2 regions of the Neobacillus sp. FW104-15D2 genome follow, and region 2 is predicted to be linked to the other one. Evidence: predicted binding sites of a transcription regulator. Region 2 holds the regulator's gene; the other holds the start of a gene.
The links. Region 2 encodes LexA, which represses DNA repair genes until DNA is damaged. Its sites were predicted from a motif close to CGAACATATGTTCG; they were not measured.

Region 1: a site for LexA is predicted at 7,975-7,988, ahead of uvrB (excinuclease ABC subunit UvrB). Genes of this name have one in related genera too.

The regions. Positions count from the first base shown of each region.
Region 1 covers NZ_JBYTCJ010000004.1:155,352-165,976, forward strand. The annotation lists gene AC3WR0_RS05285 (methyl-accepting chemotaxis protein) at 5-1,483, shown strand; gene AC3WR0_RS05290 (chemotaxis protein CheX) at 1,512-1,967, shown strand; gene AC3WR0_RS05295 (YqjF family protein) at 2,133-2,846, opposite strand; gene AC3WR0_RS05300 (ArsR/SmtB family transcription factor) at 2,990-3,376, shown strand; gene AC3WR0_RS05305 (heavy metal translocating P-type ATPase) at 3,382-5,496, shown strand; gene AC3WR0_RS05310 (cation diffusion facilitator family transporter) at 5,651-6,568, opposite strand; gene AC3WR0_RS05315 (ArsR/SmtB family transcription factor) at 6,589-6,918, opposite strand; gene AC3WR0_RS05320 (hypothetical protein) at 7,055-7,339, opposite strand; gene AC3WR0_RS05325 (DUF2198 family protein) at 7,605-7,841, shown strand; gene uvrB (excinuclease ABC subunit UvrB) at 8,175-10,154, shown strand; gene uvrA (excinuclease ABC subunit UvrA) at 10,162-10,625, shown strand, end outside.
Region 2 covers NZ_JBYTCJ010000001.1:327,166-337,790, reverse strand. The annotation lists gene AC3WR0_RS01665 (ABC transporter transmembrane domain-containing protein) at 1-1,433, opposite strand, end outside; gene AC3WR0_RS01660 (YneF family protein) at 1,707-1,919, opposite strand; gene sirA (sporulation inhibitor of replication protein SirA) at 1,994-2,434, opposite strand; gene tkt (transketolase) at 2,917-4,923, opposite strand; gene AC3WR0_RS01645 (DUF896 domain-containing protein) at 5,167-5,400, opposite strand; gene AC3WR0_RS01640 (YneB family resolvase-like protein) at 5,529-6,182, opposite strand; gene yneA (cell division suppressor protein YneA) at 6,213-6,536, opposite strand; gene lexA (transcriptional repressor LexA) at 6,695-7,318, shown strand; gene AC3WR0_RS01625 (DUF4257 domain-containing protein) at 7,577-7,864, shown strand; gene AC3WR0_RS01620 (hypothetical protein) at 7,976-8,161, shown strand; gene AC3WR0_RS01615 (hypothetical protein) at 8,324-9,022, opposite strand; gene AC3WR0_RS01610 (aspartyl-phosphate phosphatase Spo0E family protein) at 9,307-9,576, shown strand; gene AC3WR0_RS01605 (alpha-amylase) at 10,110-10,625, opposite strand, start outside.

The DNA.
Region 1 (10,625 bases), on a different contig from region 2:
GTCAATGGATGAAATTAAACAAATGGAATTTAAGAGCCTTAAGGCTCGGAATCTGGTAATACTTGTTACCTTTTTAATATCCCTTGCTGTTGGAGAGGGATATAACATTATGAACCATTTAACCTTTCAGTTATGGGTTTATGGTGCAGAAATGGCTGTTTTTGCCGGTCTGTATTTTATCCTGGGAAAGATCCTGAAAAAAGATAATCTCTTTCCACATTTAAGTATCATCGTCATTTATTTTTGTACAATATGGACAATTGTTGTGGGAGGAGGAAACGTACCCAACTACCAGATTATTGCGTTCCTGCAGGTTTATTCCGTTATTCAGCTGACCACAACCACTTTCGTTTTGGGTTCTACCCTTGGACTGGCCACTTTAATTATGAACTTTATTTTTGCTATGGACGAGGCCACAAGATTGGCTTTTCCAAGCGGACTGCTTACTTACCTTCTAACCGGACTCTCTTTGTTTATGCTGGTGAAATTTAATAAAGAGCAAAATATCCAGGTTGGCAGCCTCCTAATCGCATCAGAAAAAAGCAGAGATGAGAAACAGGCCCAAAAGGCACTGCTAGAGCAGGAAGTTTCTCAAATGGCGGAACGTATTGACAGCATTAACAAGCAAATCCAACATAATACCGGAGCACAGCTTGAAATGAAAACGGCTGTAAGTGAAGTGGCAGCAGGAAGCATGTCACAAAGTGAACAAGTTTCTGCTATCGCTGGAAATTCCCGTTCAACAGTAGTGGCTATGAATGATATGGAAATCGTCACCGACCAGCTCTACCAGGAAACTGAAACTGCGCGTACTATTGCTCAAAATGGCGAAGAGAAAATGACTGTACTTCAGACTGTAATGGATGATTTAAAGCAAATCATTACAGAGCTTAATTCTACATTTGGAAGCCTGACAAGCAAGATTCAGGAGACAAACGGATTTGCCGATACGATTAAGGATATTACCTCACAAACCAATCTTCTCGCCATTAATGCAAGCATTGAAGCGGCACGAGCAGGAGAGGCAGGAAGAGGATTTTCCGTAGTTGCCGAAGAAATCCGCAAACTCGCTGAAACGACAAATTTAACAACCGAAAATATCACCCGTAATTTAGCGGAGGTTAACCAAACCAACCTAACTGCACTTGAAAAAATGGCTCAAAGTGAGAAAAAGGTCAGTGAGAGTCTGGGTACAACCAATGATGTCGCAGCATCTTTTGACAAACTAAATGAGACAGTGCTCGAGCTGAACAGCAAGTTCCAAAGCTTCGAAAGTCTTGTTAAGGATGTAAAAATAAAAGCTTCCGATGTTGAAATTTCCACTAATGAGCTGGCTGCGATTGTTGAACAATCCTCCGCAGGCCTTGAGGAAATGAGTGCTACTATTGAAACAATCAGCGATGATAATGTTCAAATCGCCGCTTATATGGATGATTTATCGAATAGTGCAGAAAAAATAAAAGACACTTTTCGCGAAGAATAATATAGTCATAATGGAGTGAAAACAAACAATGAGCAATGCAACCATGATTACGAAACTATTAAATTCGGCTATTCACTCCATTAAAGCGGTTCTCCCGCTTGAGGTGGAGATAAAAAAGCCCAAAATGGCCCAGACAAATGAAGTCACTTCCCATCTGGGTGTATTAATTGGAATGACGGGGGAGTGCAAGGGCCAGTTGATTTTAAAAGCAGATCCTTCAACATTTGGAGAAATTGCTAATAGCATGTTCGGCATGAAGGTTGAGGGTGAAATGCTCTTTTCATTTACCGGAGAGCTTGGCAATATGTTGGCGGGAAATATGACAACCTTTGCCTCACAGCAGGGAATATCAATGGATATTACTCCGCCTACTGTTATCGAAGGAAAAACAACGCTCCACAACATAAAAAACCCCATCGAGCTGCCTATCAATGTGAGCGGTGCCGGTGAAATGTCCTTTTTATTATCAATTGCAGAAGCTTAGAAAACTAAAAGAGCCACTGAGGCTCTTTTTTAGTTCGGTCACATAGTTCCTACTTTCGGGAGAGGATTTCGGTCATGTAGTCCCTACTTTCTTTCCGCTTTTTCTCACGTGAATGAATATATCCCCTTTCATTCGCACCCTTTTTTTCTAACCAGGATACGTTTTCTACGCCTTTTGAAAAGGCCAGAAAAAAACAGTTTTCGAGAGACTGAAATGGACAAGTGGCTCTCTATTCGAGAGTTCAACGGGAGACATGGAATTCTCATGAATCTCGAGCGAGGCTTTGCTTACCTCCCATGGATCGTGCAGAATGTCACCTCGCACTATTTCATCGGCGACATTTGTAAATAAGACATACCGTTCATATAGAAATTGTTCAAGACTGTCCGGCACCGACTCTTTAGGAGGTGATACTGGCCTGTAGATCGCCTTAAACTTGGCGGGAGTATCAGTGCTCAAAACGCGTTTGCTTTCAAAGTGAATGATCTCCTCTTTTTTCTCAAAATCCATGGAAGCATTTTTATAAGGAAGGGAAAGTATCCTTGCCCCCAGGACTGCAAGGGGATGACTGGCGTCCAGTGAAAAAAAGAATACCCCTTTTACCCCTTTATGTGTTACATACGTCCGTACATTCAGCTCCAAATACGTGTTAAAAAGCGGAATTTCAGGTACTCTCCGGACGCGCTGGTGAGTGACCTGAAAAGGGATAATTCCAATCCATGCGGTGCCATCGTAGGTTTCCAGCTCCAGCTCTTCAGGAATAAGATTTCTTAAGCTTTCTGCCGGCACGGGCCAATGGATAAATAATAAGTTTTCCCAGGTTTGCGTCATAATCCTTGGGGTTTCAGGCAAGGGATAGGGACGTCCGTTTTCTTCCACAAAACAACTTCCTTTCATAATATACTTATCTCTACATTTACTCTCATCGTATTTTTTTAAACATTCGCCATTAAAGATTGACATTCAAACCATGGTTTGAATATGATAAATTCAAACGAACATTTGAATAAGTGGGTGAAAAAATGAAGGAACATGATGTTTGCGAGGTTACTTGCGTTTATACTGACAAGGTTGAGCGTATTCAAAAGCTGCTTCAGCCTGATGATATTAGTAACGTTTCCAAAATTTTTAAAGCTTTATCTGATGAAACCCGAATGAAAATAGCCTACGCCCTCACAATAGAAGAAGAGCTTTGCGTATGTGATGTTGCCAGTATTGTGGGTGCAACAACAGCAACTGCATCGCATCACCTCAGGCATTTAAAAAGCCTGGGACTGGCGAAATTCCGAAAAGAAGGCAAGCTGGTTTTTTACTCGCTTGATGACGTTCATGTTAAACAGCTGATTCACCTGGCATTTGCCCATCAACAGGAATTAAGCGGCCGGCCTGAGCCGATTGAAAAGAGGTGACCTCCATGTCAATAACAGACTCTCAAACTGCAGAAAAACACGTATACCGCATTCAGGGCTTGTCCTGAGCAGGCTGTGCCGCAACGTTCGAGAAGAACGTGAAACACCTGGATGGTGTTTTGGATGCAAAAGTAAATTTTGGAGCTGCCAAACTCACGGTATACGGAAATACAGAAATCAAACAGCTGGAGGAAGCAGGAGCTTTTGAAAAGCTCATCATCCAGCCGGAAAAAGGGGAACAGCGTCCGACTGTAAAAGTCCCTTTTTGGAAAAAGTATTTATTGCTCGAAATCTCTTTTTTAATGATTATTATCGGGTATTTAGCGGGTGAGAAGAGCCTTCTCGGAATCCTTTCATTTGCTGCAAGCATTTTAATTGGAGGCTATCCTCTTTTTAAAACTGGGCTGAGAAATCTAGCTAAACTGCAATTCGATATGCGGACTCTCATGACCCTTGCCATTATTGGGGCTGCGCTTATTGGCCAGTGGAGCGAAGGTGCTGTCGTGGTCATTCTCTTTGCTATCAGTGAAGCGCTCGAGCGGTATTCCATGGATAAAGCGCGCCATTCTATAAGCTCTTTAATGGAAATGGCCCCTAAGGAAGCAATCATCATAAAGAACGGCAAAGAAGTTATTCATCAAACCGATGATATTGAAATTGGAGATACCATGCTGGTAAAACCCGGCCAACTGATCGCTATGGATGGATTTGTAATGGAAGGAACATCAGCTGTCAATCAGGCCGCGATTACAGGGGAATCTGTACCAGCGGCGAAATCGGAGGGCGATGAAGTTTTTGCCGGAACCCTTAACGGAGAAGGACTGCTAAAAATCAAAGTGACCAAAATTGCGGAAGACACAACGATTGCAAAAATCATTCACCTTGTCGAAGAAGCCCAAGGTGAAAAGGCTCCTTCCCAGCGCTTTGTCGATCGGTTTGCTCAATACTATACACCCGCTATCATGATCATTGCAGCACTAGTCGCTCTCATTCCTCCACTGCTATTTCATGGGGATTGGAGCACGTGGATTTATCAGGGTCTTGCCGTTCTCGTCGTCGGCTGTCCTTGCGCTCTGGTGGTTTCCACCCCGGTTTCGATTGTCACCGCTATCGGCAATGCTGCCAGAAACGGTGTGCTGATTAAAGGCGGAAACTATCTGGAGGAAGCCGGAGCCTTAAAAGCCATCGCCTTTGATAAAACTGGCACTCTGACAAATGGCATCCCAGTAGTAACAGATTTTATTGTTTTTGGAAAAAGAAAAAACCGCGATCATATCCTGGCTGTTATGGCAGCGCTGGAGAGCCGTGCCAAGCATCCGCTTGCCTCTGCCATCATTAAATTTGCGGAAAAAGCTCCTGATCTGCAAGTTGAAGAGTTTACTTCAACTGTAGGAATGGGGATTGCCGGTAAAGTAGATGGCACGCATTATTTTGTAGGTAATTTAAAAATGATAAAAAAGGAAGCTGCAGAGATTATTCTTCCTATCATTCGGGACGAATTCCTGCGCCTCCAAAAGGAAGGAAAAACCGTGATGGCGATAGCCGACCGCGAAGAGGTTCTTGCCATTGCAGGGGTTGCAGATGAAGTTCGCGGCACGAGCAAAGAGGTTGTTTCACGGCTTTACAATCAGGGAATCGAAAAAACCATTCTGCTTACTGGAGACAATCATGCGGCTGCGGAGGCAATTGGGAAAACAGTCGGTATGACCGATGTAAAAGCTGAACTTCTGCCGCAGGATAAGCTTCATTTTATCAAAGAACTGCAAAGGGATTATGGCAGTGTGGCCATGGTAGGAGACGGAGTCAATGATGCTCCGGCACTAGCCACTGCAGCGGTAGGGATTGCTATGGGCGGCGCCGGGTCGGATACCGCACTTGAAACGGCTGATATTGTACTGATGAACGATGATCTTCGGAAGCTGCCTTTTACAATCAAATTAAGCAGAAAAACCCTAACCATCATAAAGCAAAATATAACCTTTTCTCTGGTTATCAAAGTGATTGCCCTCCTGCTCGTGATTCCAGGCTGGCTTACTTTATGGATTGCCATCTTTGCAGACATGGGGACCACTCTCCTTGTCACTTTAAACGGTTTGCGCCTTTTAAAAGTAAGGGAATAATGTATGGATAACCATATTAATGTTAATAGAGGCTCTCTATAGGAAAGTGAAGATAAACTACCCGTCTGGAGGGCCAAAACTGTTTCGGAGAATGTATCGTAGTTAACATGAAGAAAAAACAGCAATCCTGGTTGTGGATTGCTGTTTTTGTGATTTAGATGGTAGTATCGGGCTGCTGGGAACAGTTGAATGTTCCTTTTTCAATTTGAATGGTAGTATGTTCAATACCAAATTGATCATGGAGCTCTTTGGTTATCCTTTTCAGCAATTCATCGTTATCCTCTATAGTGGAACGAACGATATGTGCTGTCATGATCGCCTCCGTAGTACTCATTCCCCAAACATGCAAATCGTGAACTTCCAGAACAGTCGGTATTTCACAAAGGTAACTTTTAATCGCCTTAATGTTCAATCCTTCAGGAACAGCGTCCAGGGAAAGATTAAGGGATTCTTTTAAAAGGCCCCACGTTCCAAAGAAAATGACAATGGCAATCGCCAGACTGACTGTGGGATCGAGCCATTCCCAACCTGTCCAAAGCATGATAAAACCTGCCACGACAACACCGAGGGATACAAGGGCATCTGCAGCCATATGCATAAATGCACCTCTGATATTTAAATCGTTCTTCCGTCCTGACATAAAGAGCAATGCAGTAATAGTGTTAATTATTATCCCGATTATGGCGACAATGATGACAGTTTTCCCTTCAACCGGCTGAGGAGAGGAGAAACGCTGTATGGCTTCCCATGCAATGGCCCCTAAAGCGACTAAGAGGAAAACCGCATTGAATAAAGCCGCTAAAATGGAACTTCTTTTAAATCCATAGGTCCTTTTTTCGGAAGGTCCTTTTTTGCCAAGCCAAACGGCAATCCAGGCAATTATCAGACCGAGGACATCACTCAAATTATGTCCAGCATCCGCAAGCAGTGCCAAGGAGTCACCAATAACTCCATAAACAGCTTCTATAATAATGAAAATGGTATTCAGGATGATCCCCACCCCGAATGCTAATCCGTAATTTGCCGGTTCATGGTTATGTCCATGCCCCCCATGATTATGATTATGTGACATGAAAAATCACTCCTAAAAAACTAATTATGACATGCATGGTCGATGGCTTGCTGCAGAAGATCCAGGATATGCTGGTCGTCATGTGAATAATAAACAGTATTTCCTTCCCGCTTAAACTTCACAAGCCGAAGATTTTTTAAAAAGCTTAATTGATGGGAAGCAGTTGATTGATGCAGTCCCAATTCCTCTGCAATCTCATTTACCGAGCATTCCTTTTGGGATAATAAGTAGAGGATTTTAATTCTTGTACTGTCTGCTAATGCCTTAAAGGTTTGGGAAACCATAAAAAGAGTCTCCTCGTTTAATGATTTTATTTTAGATTTTTCAAAGCCTTTTTCATCCCCATCCATCCTTTGAACCCCCTTTAAAAACTCTCTTTATTAGTATATGCTCATATGTGCATATTGTCTAAAAAAGCGACAGAGCACAATCTCAAATCTAATAAGAAAAAGCCCCAAATTGTTAAAAACAGGGGCTTTTGGTTTATTACTCGTCAAAGCTTACGACATTATAGTAATTTCCGTCGCTAATAGGCTTTTTTAGGTCATAATCTATTAGATAGTTATGGAGTGCTTCAGAATCAATGACTGGATAGTTAACCTGCTTGGAATTTGCCACTATTTCTAGAGAGGTAAGATTCTGGGACAAACTCTTTGAAATGTCGTCTAATCTTGCATCGTGGACAGTTTCTTCTATCTGCTTTTTACATTTAGCAATATCCTCTTCAAGATTTCGAAGTACTTCTTCCTTTGAATAGCCTTGGTTTTTCATTTTAAATCACCGCCATCTAGTAAGATTGGAGTATTATAACTTAAGAGGTATATTCGTCAGCCATTTTTCGGATTTCTGATCATAAGGGGAGTTTCCTTACTTTTCTATACACTTTTAAAGATTTCCTAAACATGGTAAAGACTAGAAGTGTTTAGGAGTTCCATTTAAAATTAAAATCTATAATATTTATAATTTGACAGTTGCAAATTATAGGATAAGTTTTTAGAATGAGTTAACAGACCTGAAAATAATGAGGTGTTTTCACTTGTTTATCAAATATTTGGCGGCACTCCTGCTGCCTGGCCTGCTTGTCCTGCTGTTTACCCGCGTGTGCTATAACCGAGTAATTGCACTTATTTTAACCGTTGCATTAATTGCCACATCTGTTTATAAAGGGTACACAAACACCATGACACTAATCATTATTGATGCCTTTTCCTTAACGGCAGGCTTTTGGCTGGCTTCTAAAATGAAGCCCAGAAAAAGCGAAAGCCGCTCCTGAAGATAGCCTGCTGGTTCAAAACCGGCAGGCTATATTTTTTTCCGATAAAGAGCCTCATAAAAGCAGTAAAAAGCAACAATAAATCCGGATAGTTGTGGAAAAGCCCCTTAAAATAACTGAAAAAAGGTTTTTGCGAATGTAAGTTCGCATATTGTTGGTTTGTAATAGGGAGTTTGTGGTAGAATGGTGATATGAACTTTTTGACTTATAAGGTAAGATTTGCGTCGCTAGGCAGGCGCGCATCTTTTTAATATAGCATGGCAGCACAGAGGGTCCGAAAACAGGTTTAATGAACCATGCTCTAAATGAAATCCAGTAACAGGAGGATGTTTTGTGAAGGACCAATTTGAATTAGTTTCGAAGTATTCGCCACAAGGGGACCAGCCGGCAGCAATCAAGCAGCTGGTACAGGGAATTCGCGAAAATAAGAAGCACCAGACCTTGCTTGGTGCTACAGGTACAGGGAAGACGTTTACGATTTCCAATGTTATTAAAGAAATCAATAAGCCTACCCTGGTAATCGCGCACAACAAAACGCTGGCAGGCCAGCTTTATAGCGAATTCAAAGAGTTTTTCCCGAACAACGCGGTTGAATACTTTGTCAGTTATTATGATTATTACCAGCCAGAGGCCTATGTGCCTTCGACTGATACATTTATTGAAAAAGATGCGAGCATTAATGATGAAATCGATAAACTCCGCCACTCAGCCACATCTTCGCTGTTTGAACGGAAGGATGTCATAATCATCGCGAGTGTGAGTTGTATATATGGTTTGGGATCTCCCGAAGAATACCGTGATATGGTCGTATCGCTTCGTACCGGTATGGAAATTGAGCGCAATCAGCTGCTGCATCGTTTAGTTGATATTCAATATGAACGGAATGATATAGATTTTAAGCGTGGAACATTCCGGGTGCGGGGAGATGTAGTCGAAATTTTCCCGGTATCACGTGATGAGCACTGTATGCGTGTAGAATTTTTCGGTGATGAAATCGATCGTATTCGTGAAGTGGATGCCTTAACCGGTGAAATTATTGGTGAACGGGATCACGTAGCCATCTTCCCGGCCTCCCACTTCGTTACACGCGAAGAGAAAATGCAGATTGCTATCCAGAATATCGAAAAAGAATTAGAGGAACGTCTTGAGGTTCTTCGTTCAGAAGAAAAGCTTCTTGAAGCACAAAGGATTGAACAAAGGACCCGCTATGATCTCGAAATGATGAGAGAAATGGGTTTCTGTTCCGGTATCGAAAACTACTCTCGCCACCTGACACTCCGGCCCCCGGGATCTACACCTTACACACTTATTGATTACTTCCCGGATGATTTTTTAATTGTGGTCGATGAGTCCCATGTTAGCATTCCGCAAATTCGGGGAATGTTTAATGGTGACCAGGCCCGTAAGCAGGTGCTTGTGGACCACGGTTTCCGCCTGCCATCGGCCATGGATAACCGTCCGCTGACCTTCAATGAATTTGAAGGGCATGTCAATCAAATTGTTTATGTCTCAGCAACGCCTGGCCCGTATGAAATAGAGCATACACCAGTGATGGTAGAACAGATTATCCGGCCGACTGGTCTGCTTGATCCAAACATTGAGGTCAGGCCGATTGAGGGTCAGATTGACGATTTAATTGGTGAAATTCAAGATAGAGTTAAAAAGAATGAACGCGTTCTTGTGACCACCCTTACGAAAAAAATGTCCGAGGACCTGACAGATTATTTAAAGGAAATCGGTATCAAAGTACAGTATCTTCACTCTGAGATTAAGACGCTGGAGCGGATTGAAATTATTCGTGAACTCCGCCTCGGCAAATATGACGTTCTTGTCGGAATCAACCTCCTAAGGGAAGGCCTCGACATACCGGAAGTATCACTTGTGACAATTTTAGATGCCGATAAAGAAGGATTCCTCCGTTCCGAACGGTCACTGATTCAGACCATCGGACGTGCCGCGCGGAATTCTAACGGTCACGTAATCATGTATGCAGACCGCATGACCAATTCGATGGAATTGGCTATAAGTGAAACAAAAAGGCGCCGTGTGATACAGGAAGAATACAATGAGAAGCATGGCATTACTCCTACGACCATTCAAAAGGGTATACGGGATTCGATTCGTGCGACCCACGCGGCCGAGGAGCAGGAAGAGTACAAACCATCTGCCAAGTTTGGCAAGATGTCAAAGAAAGAAAAAGAACGCATGATTATGAATATGGAAAAAGAAATGAAGGACGCGGCCAAAGCGCTTGATTTTGAAAAAGCTGCTGAACTTCGTGACTTGTTATTTGAGCTGAAAGCGGAAGGATGACGTAAACATGGCGATGGATAAACTGATTGTCAAAGGTGCCAGAGCTCACAATTTAAAAAATATTGATGTCACAATTCCGAGAGATAAGCTTGTTGTGCTGACAGGACTTTCCGGTTCCGGAAAGTCCTCGCTAGCCTTTGATACTATTTATGCAGAAGGGCAGCGCCGCTACGTTGAATCGCTGTCTGCTTATGCCCGGCAATTCCTTGGACAAATGGACAAACCGGATGTCGATGCAATTGAAGGGCTGTCACCTGCGATTTCAATAGACCAGAAAACAACAAGCCGCAACCCGCGCTCAACGGTTGGGACGGTAACAGAAGTTTATGACTATTTAAGATTGCTATTTGCCAGAGTTGGAAGACCGACGTGTCCGAACCATGGCATTGAAATATCTTCACAAACGATTGAACAGATGGTGGACCGGATCATGGAATACCCTGAACGGACAAAAATGCAGATTCTTGCACC
Region 2 (10,625 bases):
TGTCCCCCTGAAAGAGATACTCCACGCTCACCGACAACTGTTTTATAGCCATCCGTAAATTGAGTAATATCATCATGGATATTCGAAAGGCTTGCCGCTTTTTCAACCTCTGAAAAAGGAACAGTTGGATCGGTAAAGGCAATGTTTTCAGCAATCGTCGCTGAAAATAGAAAATGATCCTGTGGGACATAGCCAATCGCTTCCCGCAGCTTTTCATGCTTATAATCCCTTATATTTTTATCGCCAAAAACGATTTGGCCATTGGTTATATCAAATTCTCGAATGAGGAGCTTTAATAGAGTCGTTTTCCCTGAGCCTGTTTTGCCGACTATTCCTAGTGTCTCTCCCTGCATCAGTTCAAAATGGGTATCTCTTAGAACCGGTTCATTTTCACCTGGATAGGTAAACTCTTCTATATTATATTGGATGACGCCACTTGGAACTTCATCCGTTAAGCCTTCCTTATCCTCAATATCGACCTTTTCAGCCAGCAATGCGGCAACGCGGTCATAGGAAGCCCGGCCGCGCTCGACAATATTAAAAAGCCATCCGAAAGCGAGCATTGGCCAAATAAGCAATCCAAGATAAGTTGTAAAAGAAATCAGCTGGCCAATTGTCAGGTCTCCATTGTTAACATACTTAGCTCCAAACGCAATTGATAGAAAGAAGGAGATAGCGACAATGATTGAAATCGTTGGGTCGTATAAAGAATCTATTTTTGCCACAACAATATTCTTCTTTACAACATCCTCAGACTGCCTGCGGAAATCTTCTATATCTTCCTTTTCCTGTCCAAACGTTTTAATGACTTTAATACCGGTGATGCTCTCCTGAGTTTTATCATTTAAGTCAGAGAAAGCTTCCTGTGCTTTATGGAAGGTGCGGTGCAGCATGGTTCCAAACCAGCTTGTCAAAAACGCCATAACCGGCATAGGAATTAGGCAAATTAATGTTAGCTTCCAGCTGACCGTAAAAGCCATCGCCAGAATAACAAATCCGCCTGTTGATAAGGAGTCTACAAGCGTTAGAACCCCAGCCCCAGCTGTCTGCTGTATTGCCGAAATGTCATTAGTGGCATGTGCCATGAGGTCGCCAATTCTCCTTTTCTGGTAAAATGCCGGCGACATCGTCGTAAAATGCTGATAAAGCTTATTTCTCAGCTGCTTGGAAAGCTTTACAGCCGACCCAAATATCATGATTCTCCAATAATATCTAAGAGTGTACATGCCAATTCCTGCTCCAGCCAGAACAAGAATCCATTGAATGAGAATCCCTTTTGTCAGGGTTCCCTCTTTGATTTCGTCTGCCATGATTCCTATTACTTTTGGAGGAACCAGCTGCAGCAATGCTACTAACAAAAGCAGAAAAACCCCTGAAATATAAGCTTTTTTCTCTTGTTGAAAAAACCATTTTAAATCTAAAAATATTTTCATATAACGCCTCCGTAACCCCCTGAGAAGATTTGTTTCTGTGTATTTATTTCGGAAAACTAAGGAAAAAAACTCCATATTGCCGAATTTTAATTTTATCAAATATTTTCACAATAATAAAGATTAAAAAAATATTTCTTCCCAATGAAAAAAGCACCCATAATCATATGAGTGCTTGTCCGATTCGCTAATCAGAATTTCTTCTATAAATTCTGAACGAATAAGTGCAAGAAAGGCTCTGCTGTCGGCTATAAGCGAAGCAATTGCCAAGTTACTTTATTTCGTTTGTTTGTTCATTGCTGCCATCATTTGATTGATCTTCTTCTGGGATGGTTTCATACCCATTTGCATCATCATCATTTTAAGCATTTGTTCATTGATTGGCGGATTTTTCTTCAAGTAGGTCATCATGTATCTACGTGCAATGAAAAATCCTAGTGCTATACCGACTACTAGAGCCAGGACACCAACTAGAATGTTAATTCCCATTTAAATTTCCTCCTTCATGTTGTCTAACATACAGTGTACTAAACAAAGCTCAATTATACAATATCCGCCTTTATTTAGACAAATTTTCTTTCCTTTATAGGCTTAAGCCACCCAAACCGGCTTTTCTCCAGATCGATGGCTAAAAAAGAAGTTTCACATTTCCGCAGCACTTCAAAAAAGACCGTTTCGGCTTCATAGCTGCCAGAACCTTCAACATATATTGCCTCTCCACGGACTTCCAATGTTGCCCTGCTTAGCTTTCCGCTTATTTCTATGGAATATGTGCCATTTTCTGCACTAAATCCTTTATCATTTCCAAGTTTTTTTTGAATCATCTGGTGAACGCGCAGTACCGGTATCGGCTTGGTAATGAACTTAATTTGTTTATCGATTATATACTTTAACTCGCCCTTTGAAAATTCACTTTCCCTGAACAATTGAAAAAACATGCGCTCTCTTCCGAAGTAATGTGCAGCAAATTCATCTTCTATTAAATATAGCCGATACTTTCTCACCACAATCTCTCCTTCGCCAGGCAACTCTATTTTCTTCATTATAAAAAAAAACTAGTAAAAATTTTGTCTTAAGGCGGCGAAAAATATGTCGAATTCATAATTTTCAACTATTTATTTTATTATAGCGGACATTTCCAAAACTTGTCACGTGAGATGGCAGAGGTCTCCTCAAATAGTCAACTGTATTTTACAAAAAGAACCGCTCCCTTTTCGCGGACGAATTGTCAAGCTTGGCAGTTCGTTCTTCCGCTGGAGTGTCCCTCAAAATTTTCCAACTTAAATGTTTTGGCGCATGAGAGATAAACTTCCACGCGTTAAACCTTGAATTTGGCGCATAGCAGAGACATTTCCGCGCGTTAACTATTGAATTTGGCGCATAGCAGAGATATTTCCGCACGTTACTATCTTTTCTAAGAACACAAAACAAAAAAAGCTGTTTCAAAAACCACCATATCGGCAGTCTCTGAAACAGCTTAAAAGTATTATTTATTTAGTAAAGCTTTTACACGTGCTACTACATTTTCAGTTGTAAATCCGTATTCTGCCATTACTTTTTCACCAGGAGCAGAAGCACCGAAGGTATCGATACCCAATACTTCGCCTTCGTCGCCTGTGTACTTGTGCCAGCCAAATGAAGAACCCATTTCGATTCCAAGGCGTTTCTTCACTGTTTTAGGAATAACAGATTCTTTATATTCCTTGGACTGAGCTTCAAAGCGATCCCATGAAGGCATGCTGACAACTGCTACATCAATACCTTCTTTTGAAAGTACTGCTTGAGCTTCTACTGCAAGACCAACTTCAGATCCAGTAGCAAGCAATAACGCATCTGCCGTTTCTTTAGAAGCAGGTGAGATTACATAAGCTCCTTTGGAAACTCCTTCATAAGCATTCTTGTCAGTATCCTTGATCGTTGGAAGGTTTTGACGAGTTAATACAAGCGCAGTTGGCTTGTTTTCAGACTCAATAGAAAGCTTCCAAGCAGCAGCTGTTTCATTTCCATCTGCAGGACGAATGATTGAAAGATTTGGCATAGCTCTTAAAGCAGCCAGTTGTTCAACTGGTTCATGTGTTGGGCCGTCTTCACCAACAGCAATACTGTCGTGTGTGAACACGTATGTTACTGGAAGTCCCATTAATGCAGCAAGGCGGATTGCCGGACGCAGGTAGTCAGAGAATACAAAGAATGTACCGCCGAATACCTTGATTCCGCCGTGTAGCGCCATACCATTGAGGGCTGCGCCCATGGCGAATTCACGCACACCAAACCAGATGTTTTTGCCTTCGAATGATCCTGGCAAGAAATCGGAAGATCCTTTAATCATGGTTTTATTGGAACCTGCAAGGTCTGCAGAACCACCAATAAAGGTTGGAAGATTTTTTGCAATGCCATTTAAAACTTCATGTGAAGATTGACGGCTTGCAACGGCCTTTCCTTCTTCGTATACAGGAATATCCTTGTCCCATCCCTGAGGAAGTTCATTTGCCATTGCTTTTTCAAGCTGGCTGCCGAGCTCAGGGAATGCGTTTTTATATTGAGCGAAAGAATCATTCCATTCTTTTTCTTTCTTCTCGCCATTTTCAACAATCATTTTTTTGAAGTGGGAATAAACTTCATCAGGAACATGGAAATCCTGTTCGAAAGTCCACTTATAAGCTTCCTTAGTAAGCTTCAGTTCATCTTCACCAAGTGGCGCGCCGTGAACACCTGAAGTACCAGCTCTGTTTGGTGAACCGTAACCAATGACGGTTTTAACCTCAATAATAGTTGGACGATCAAGATCACCTTTTGCTTCTTCAATTGCTTTTGCAACTTCGTCCAAATTATTTCCGTCTTCTACACGAACATATTGCCATCCGTAAGCAAGGAAACGATCTTTTACACTTTCAGAGAAAGCTTGTGATAATTCTCCATCTAGGGAGATATCATTTGAATCATAAAGCACAACCAGACGGCCAAGCTTTAAGTGGCCTGCAAGAGAAGCAGCTTCTGCTGAAACGCCTTCCATAAGGTCTCCGTCCCCACAAAGTGCATATGTAAAATGATTTACAAGTTCATAGTTTTCTTTGTTATAAACACTTGCCAGATGGCGTTCTGCCATTGCCATACCAACAGCCATAGCAATACCTTGTCCAAGAGGACCAGTGGTAGCTTCTACACCTTCAGTGTGATGGTATTCTGGGTGCCCTGGAGTTTTGCTTCCCCATTGGCGGAATTGTTTAATGTCTTCCATTGGCAGGTTATAACCTGATAAATGGAGCAAGCTGTATAAAAGCATGGAACCATGTCCTGCTGATAAAACAAAGCGGTCACGATTAAACCATTGTGGATTATTTGGATTGTGGTTCATAAAACGAGTCCACAGTGTGTATGCCATAGGAGCAGCTCCCATTGGCAAGCCTGGGTGTCCTGAGTTTGCTTTTTCGATAGCGTCAATTGAAAGTGTTCGAATAGACGTTACTGATAACTCATCAATAGTTTCAAACATAAATTACATCCTTTCTTTAACCCTTGGATATTGGTTACATCCTTATATTATAGGTCTAAAGCGATTAATACAACAAAAGTGAATGTTGTAAGCGCAGTCACTTTAAACCAAGGCTGTCCTGCTTGAATTTGAAGTTAAAATCTGTAAATTTCTAGTCAATAATGCATATTCCCTCTTTATCATGACACAAACAGAACAAGATTATGAAAATAAAAAAGGAGTACATTTCTGCACTCCTCTTCATTAATGAAGTTTTTGATTCCTTTTACGCTGCTTGAGTTTATCAGGTGTTACATCATTGCCTTCCGGGTCGATAATCTTTGTATTCGTTAAAGTATCCAGCATGGAGGAGCGAAAGGTCTGAAGATATTCTTTTCTAAGGGCGGACTGTTCCTTAGCCTCTGCTTCAGAAAGTGAACTTTCCTTCGCTTTTTTCGCTAACTCATTTATTCTTTTCATTTTCTCTTTTGAAAGCATGCTTGTCCCTTCTTTCTTGAGGTTTCTATTATTAGATCAACAAGATCAAATTATTTTTCTAAATATGACAACTGATTTTACTAAAAAAAAGACCCATTGGCAAGCCAAAGGGGTCTTTACGTTTTATATCAGTCCTCAGCATCTAGGTCCTCCATATGCTGCTGATATCTTCTATGTACGGTAGCTTTGGAAACCTGGTATCCAAAACCCCTAAGCGTGGCGGCAATCTCGGCAAAAGTAAGTCCATTTCTTTTCAAACGCACTATTTCGTCTATGGGCACTTCAATCTTATCCCTGCCGGCTCCCTCACCTTGGTTCTTTAAATTCCTCTGAGGTTTGAAGCCATTTTTCACTGCCCGTTTCATTCCTCGTTTGATTTTTATATTATGGAGCTTCCGCTGGTATTCTTCCACCATTCCAACAATTTTTAACACCATCGAATCAGATTCGGATAATTGCAGCTCTCCGTTATGATAGATGCTATAGAGTTTGATGCCTTCTTTTAAAATGCAATGAAGGAGGGCAATTTTTGCATTACCTCTCCCCAGCCTGGTTTCATCCTGTATTAATACTGCATGAATATCGGGTTTCCTTATTTCATCCAGCAGCTGAAGAATACCTTCCCTCTCCAGGTCATATCCGCTGGCCTGCTCCCTTATAATTTCTGCAATTTGAAATTGGTTTTGGCTGGCCAGTTGGGTTAATTCTTCCTCCTGCCTGATTAAGGAGGTTTCCTGTGTTTCCTTATCCGTGCTGACTCTGCAATATATAATGGCATTCATGAAGCAATCAGCCCGCTTTCTTTATATTGATTATTCCCCTGCTGCACTGGCAAGCTCACCAGTAGATAAGATTTCTTCTTTTACCGGAATAACAAGCTCCTGGCCAGGAATCAGCTTGTCCCCATTTACTTCATTATGAAGCTTTATCCAGCTTACAAAGCGATCCTTTGACATATTGTTTTCTTCTTTATATTGATCAGCAATCTTCCAGATTGAATCACCTTGAGAAACAGTGACTTTTATGTAATTGTTCTCGTCTGGAGAATCCAATGTAAATGATAGAACCAAAGCAGATAGACAGCTTAAACCTACAAGAATAATAGCATAGGAATACTTTTTCCACATTTTCTTCATCTCAAGCACCTCTATTAGAATATATGTTCGCATTTGTTGATTTGATTATAAACCGAACGTTTGTTTCACGTCAACAAAAATATTCGAACTTATGTTTGTATCAAAAATGGGAACATGTTATAATAAAATCAACATAAACCAGACGAGGTGCAATCTAAATGGCAAAATTATCAAAGCGGCAGCAGGATATCCTTGACTTTATCAAAGGGGAAGTTAGGAAAAAGGGCTATCCGCCATCCGTTCGTGAAATAGGCGAAGCAGTTGGACTAGCTTCCAGTTCTACAGTCCACGGCCACCTGGCCCGCCTGGAAAGCAAAGGGCTTATTCGCAGGGATCCTACTAAACCAAGAGCTATTGAAATATTGGAACTTGAAGAAAGTATGCATATACCCAGGGCAAGCGTAATTAATGTCCCAGTTGTCGGTAAGGTAACAGCTGGTCAGCCGATCACTGCTATTGAAAATATTGAAGAATACTTTCCCCTTCCTGAGCGGATCGCTCCAGCGAATGAGCATGTCTTCATGCTTGAGATTATGGGTAATAGTATGATAGAGGCCGGTATTCTCGATGGCGACTACGTTATTGTTAAACAGCAAAGCACTGCTAACAACGGTGATATCGTAATCGCTATGACCGAAGAAGATGAAGCAACCTGTAAGAGATTTTTCAAAGAAAAGGACTATATCCGATTACAGCCTGAAAACTCATCTATGGATCCGATTATTGTAAGAAATGCCTCAATTTTGGGTAAGGTTATTGGAGTTTATAGAGATATTCACTAGGAAGATAGACTTTATAGTAAAAACCGTGATTTTAAACGATTTAAGGCGAGGCAGTGCAAAATGCCCGCCTTTTTTGTTTAAAATTATTCTAATTTAACTGATTGGTATTTTTATACAGTTATTTAGAACTATTTAATTTTTTGGAAAATTCAGTATTTTAACTCATGTATAGGGTTTTCTTTTTCGATATAATGAACACACAACACGAATAGCCTTAGGTCACAAAAATATTTAGGCTTAAGGGAGTGTGAGGAGTTCATGTTTTTCAACATTGCTTTCTCCATCATATTAGGTGGCATGGTCGGTATCTGCAGTCATATGAGAAAGAACGGAAAGCTTGTAGTGCCTTATCGCACCAAGAAATTTTTGTACCCTGGTTTTCTACTGGAAATGTCCTTGGGTTCCCTCGCTTCAGTCCTCGTTATACTCTACGCGGAGCCAACCTCACCCGTACAGGTGGCCTTCCTCTCAATCCTGGCGGGTTATGGAGGTGATGCTGTCATTAGAAGATTTGATGTTTTAGGCTCAAATCATCACGGAAAATAGAGAGAAAACCGCAATAACTTCCCTTAACCGCCCAATTTAGCATTGGTCAAACTCACGGCTCACCTTTTATTCATAAGGTATAACTAACCCATAAATAAAAGAGGTGAGGAAATGCCCCCGTATATGTTTCCCGGATATCAGCCACATGGAAGCTGGCATCACGGTTATCCCCCATATGGTCACGGATATGGATACCATCATCATCATCAACCTTATTACCCATACCCACATCACTATCCTGTAGGATACCACCATGGCCCGTTCCATTATGGCGGCGGTTATCACCATCCTTATTAATTGAAATAGTTTAAAAGAAAAATTGAAAAGGATGCCCGCATCAAGGACATCCTTTTCTGTTTGGTTATACGAAGTAATCGAACATAGGATAACCCCTGGTTCGATTAAATCATGTTAATTTTTTTATCATCAGATAACAGCTATCTAATCGAATTTTATCAACTATTCTTTAGGAATAAACTTAATATGCAGGTCATTATTGATATCAATGGTATCTCCATCTTCCAATTCCAAATTGTTAAACTCAGGATTATACCATTTGCTATCGCCTACACCAAACATTTCATTTACTTTGCCTCCATCATCAACAATGAAGTTACCTTGACCGCTTACAGCTTTACAATCGTAAAGTCCCGCATCAATATCACGGCCAACGACATATTTACCAGCACCGAAAGTTTTAGTTTTTGCTGCCAGTGCTTGAGCTGCTGCTTCGGCGGCTGCTTTTTCTTCGGCTGCTTTCTTTGCTGCCTCCGCTTTTGCTGCTGCTTCTTTCTTTGCCTCTTCCTGTTTTTTCAGTTCAGCCGCTTTGATTTGCGCTTCTTTTTCCTTGTTTTCACGCTCTTGCTCACTCATTGCAAAAAAGGGAGCCGCTTCACTAACCTTATTAGAAAGCTCTTTATTATCTTTTGTAAGTCTATTAATTTTAGCTTTATTTGAACCAATTTCATCTTTCAATTCCGCATTCTTAGCATTAGCGGCCTTTACTTTGGAATTGGCATTATCCAGATCAGCACCAGAAGGACCAGTGTTAGCACCTATAATAAGAGCAATCAAGGCAGTTAAAATATACTTCCATCTTCTTTTTACAAAACCTAATACTTTATTTCCGCCTGTATTTCCTTTATTCAAATCGACCAACTCAACCCATCCCTTTTACATATAAATTTAATCCAAATGTAATTATAATGTTATTGACATAGAAATTGTCCCTTTTTCTAAAAAAAGAACTAGGGAATATTCCCCAGTTCCTTAAATGATTTTATCTAAATTGGAAACCAAATTACTCGGCGACTCGTATCCATGCTATGTTACAAAAGTTCAATGTTTACTTTATCGCAGGGAGTGCGTGATGGAGATATGGCCCGTGGGGGAGCAAGAATGAAGAATTATGTCGTTTTTTGTTTAAAATAAAGGGTTTCAAAATGGAGCGGAACTTGGTAAAATCAGTTGTGCGGATGTCTATTTATGTAAAAAGAGGTTGGATGATGGAAAACTTACTGATATTTTCTCCTTTTGAACTAAAGATTTATATCGAATACTTGAGAATTGATTTAATCGACAAAGGTCAGCAGCTCGGTTTAATTAACGAAGTAACCATTGAAGCCAGCCAGGAGCTGGATTATTTTATTTTTCAGTATCAATTGCTGACTGGATCGAGAAACATCCCGGTAGTATCGGCTGCTTCTTTTTAAAGTAATAGGGAAATACATATACCACCTTCCATTTCCCTCCCCAGCCCAATAACTTGTTCCTCTAGATTTCTCCCCTTTACCTATATTCTGAATAAAACCCGGAAGTTCATATTAGCCGGAGTGGCCCATAAAATACAGGATGTTCATATCTTTCTTTATTCGGGCATAACCGAATAAAGAAAGGCATTCTTAAACGAAGCCGGGCATTTAATAGAGAATCCGTGCATTTCCTTAATAAATTCGTGCATTTCCTCTGAAAAATCTTGCATTTCTTCGAGAAACTCGTGCATTTCTTTGATAAACCCGTGCATTTCTTCGATAAAGTGGGGTATTCTTTCTTCACCGAGAGGGTATAACCATCGAAAACATCCGTATTCTCCATAAATGTATTGAATATTAACCTAAAAAACTCTTTTTCAATAAAAAAGGTTTGTATTTTTCATCAAAAACATTATAAGGGCGTATCGCCAACTACCAAATACCCCTAAACATATGCCAAAAAGGCGTCCCAAAAGGAACGCCTCTCCAAACTTTTATTCCTCCTCACAAACAGCCCATACGGACAAGCAGCCGCCATTTACCGGGAATGTGGCACTGCCATCCTCCCCGATTGTAATTTTCTCCTCCCGTGAATGGGTGATATCAACCCACACTTCGCCAGCTCGTTCCTCGCCAACATTCATCGTTTTTTCACCATCATCACCATTTGATACTACAACCGCACAACCTGAGTTCTGTACGGCAGGGATTCCTTTCCGAACCCATCCAATGGTATTTGGATGATCAAAGTAATCGACCTGTTCTCCGTAGGCTTTAAACTGTCTTACATAGAGAAGCCTATCGATGATATCCTTCATTCCATCGCGAGGTTCAGGCCCTTTGATTCCGTAATAATCTCCATAAAAGACGCAAGGTAAGCCTTCCTGGCGCAGAAGAATGAGCGCATAGGCACTTGGTTTAAACCAGGGTTCAACCCAGGATTGAAGGGCTTCATACGGCTGTGAATCATGATTATCCACAAAGGTCACTGCATTAAGAGGATGTGATTT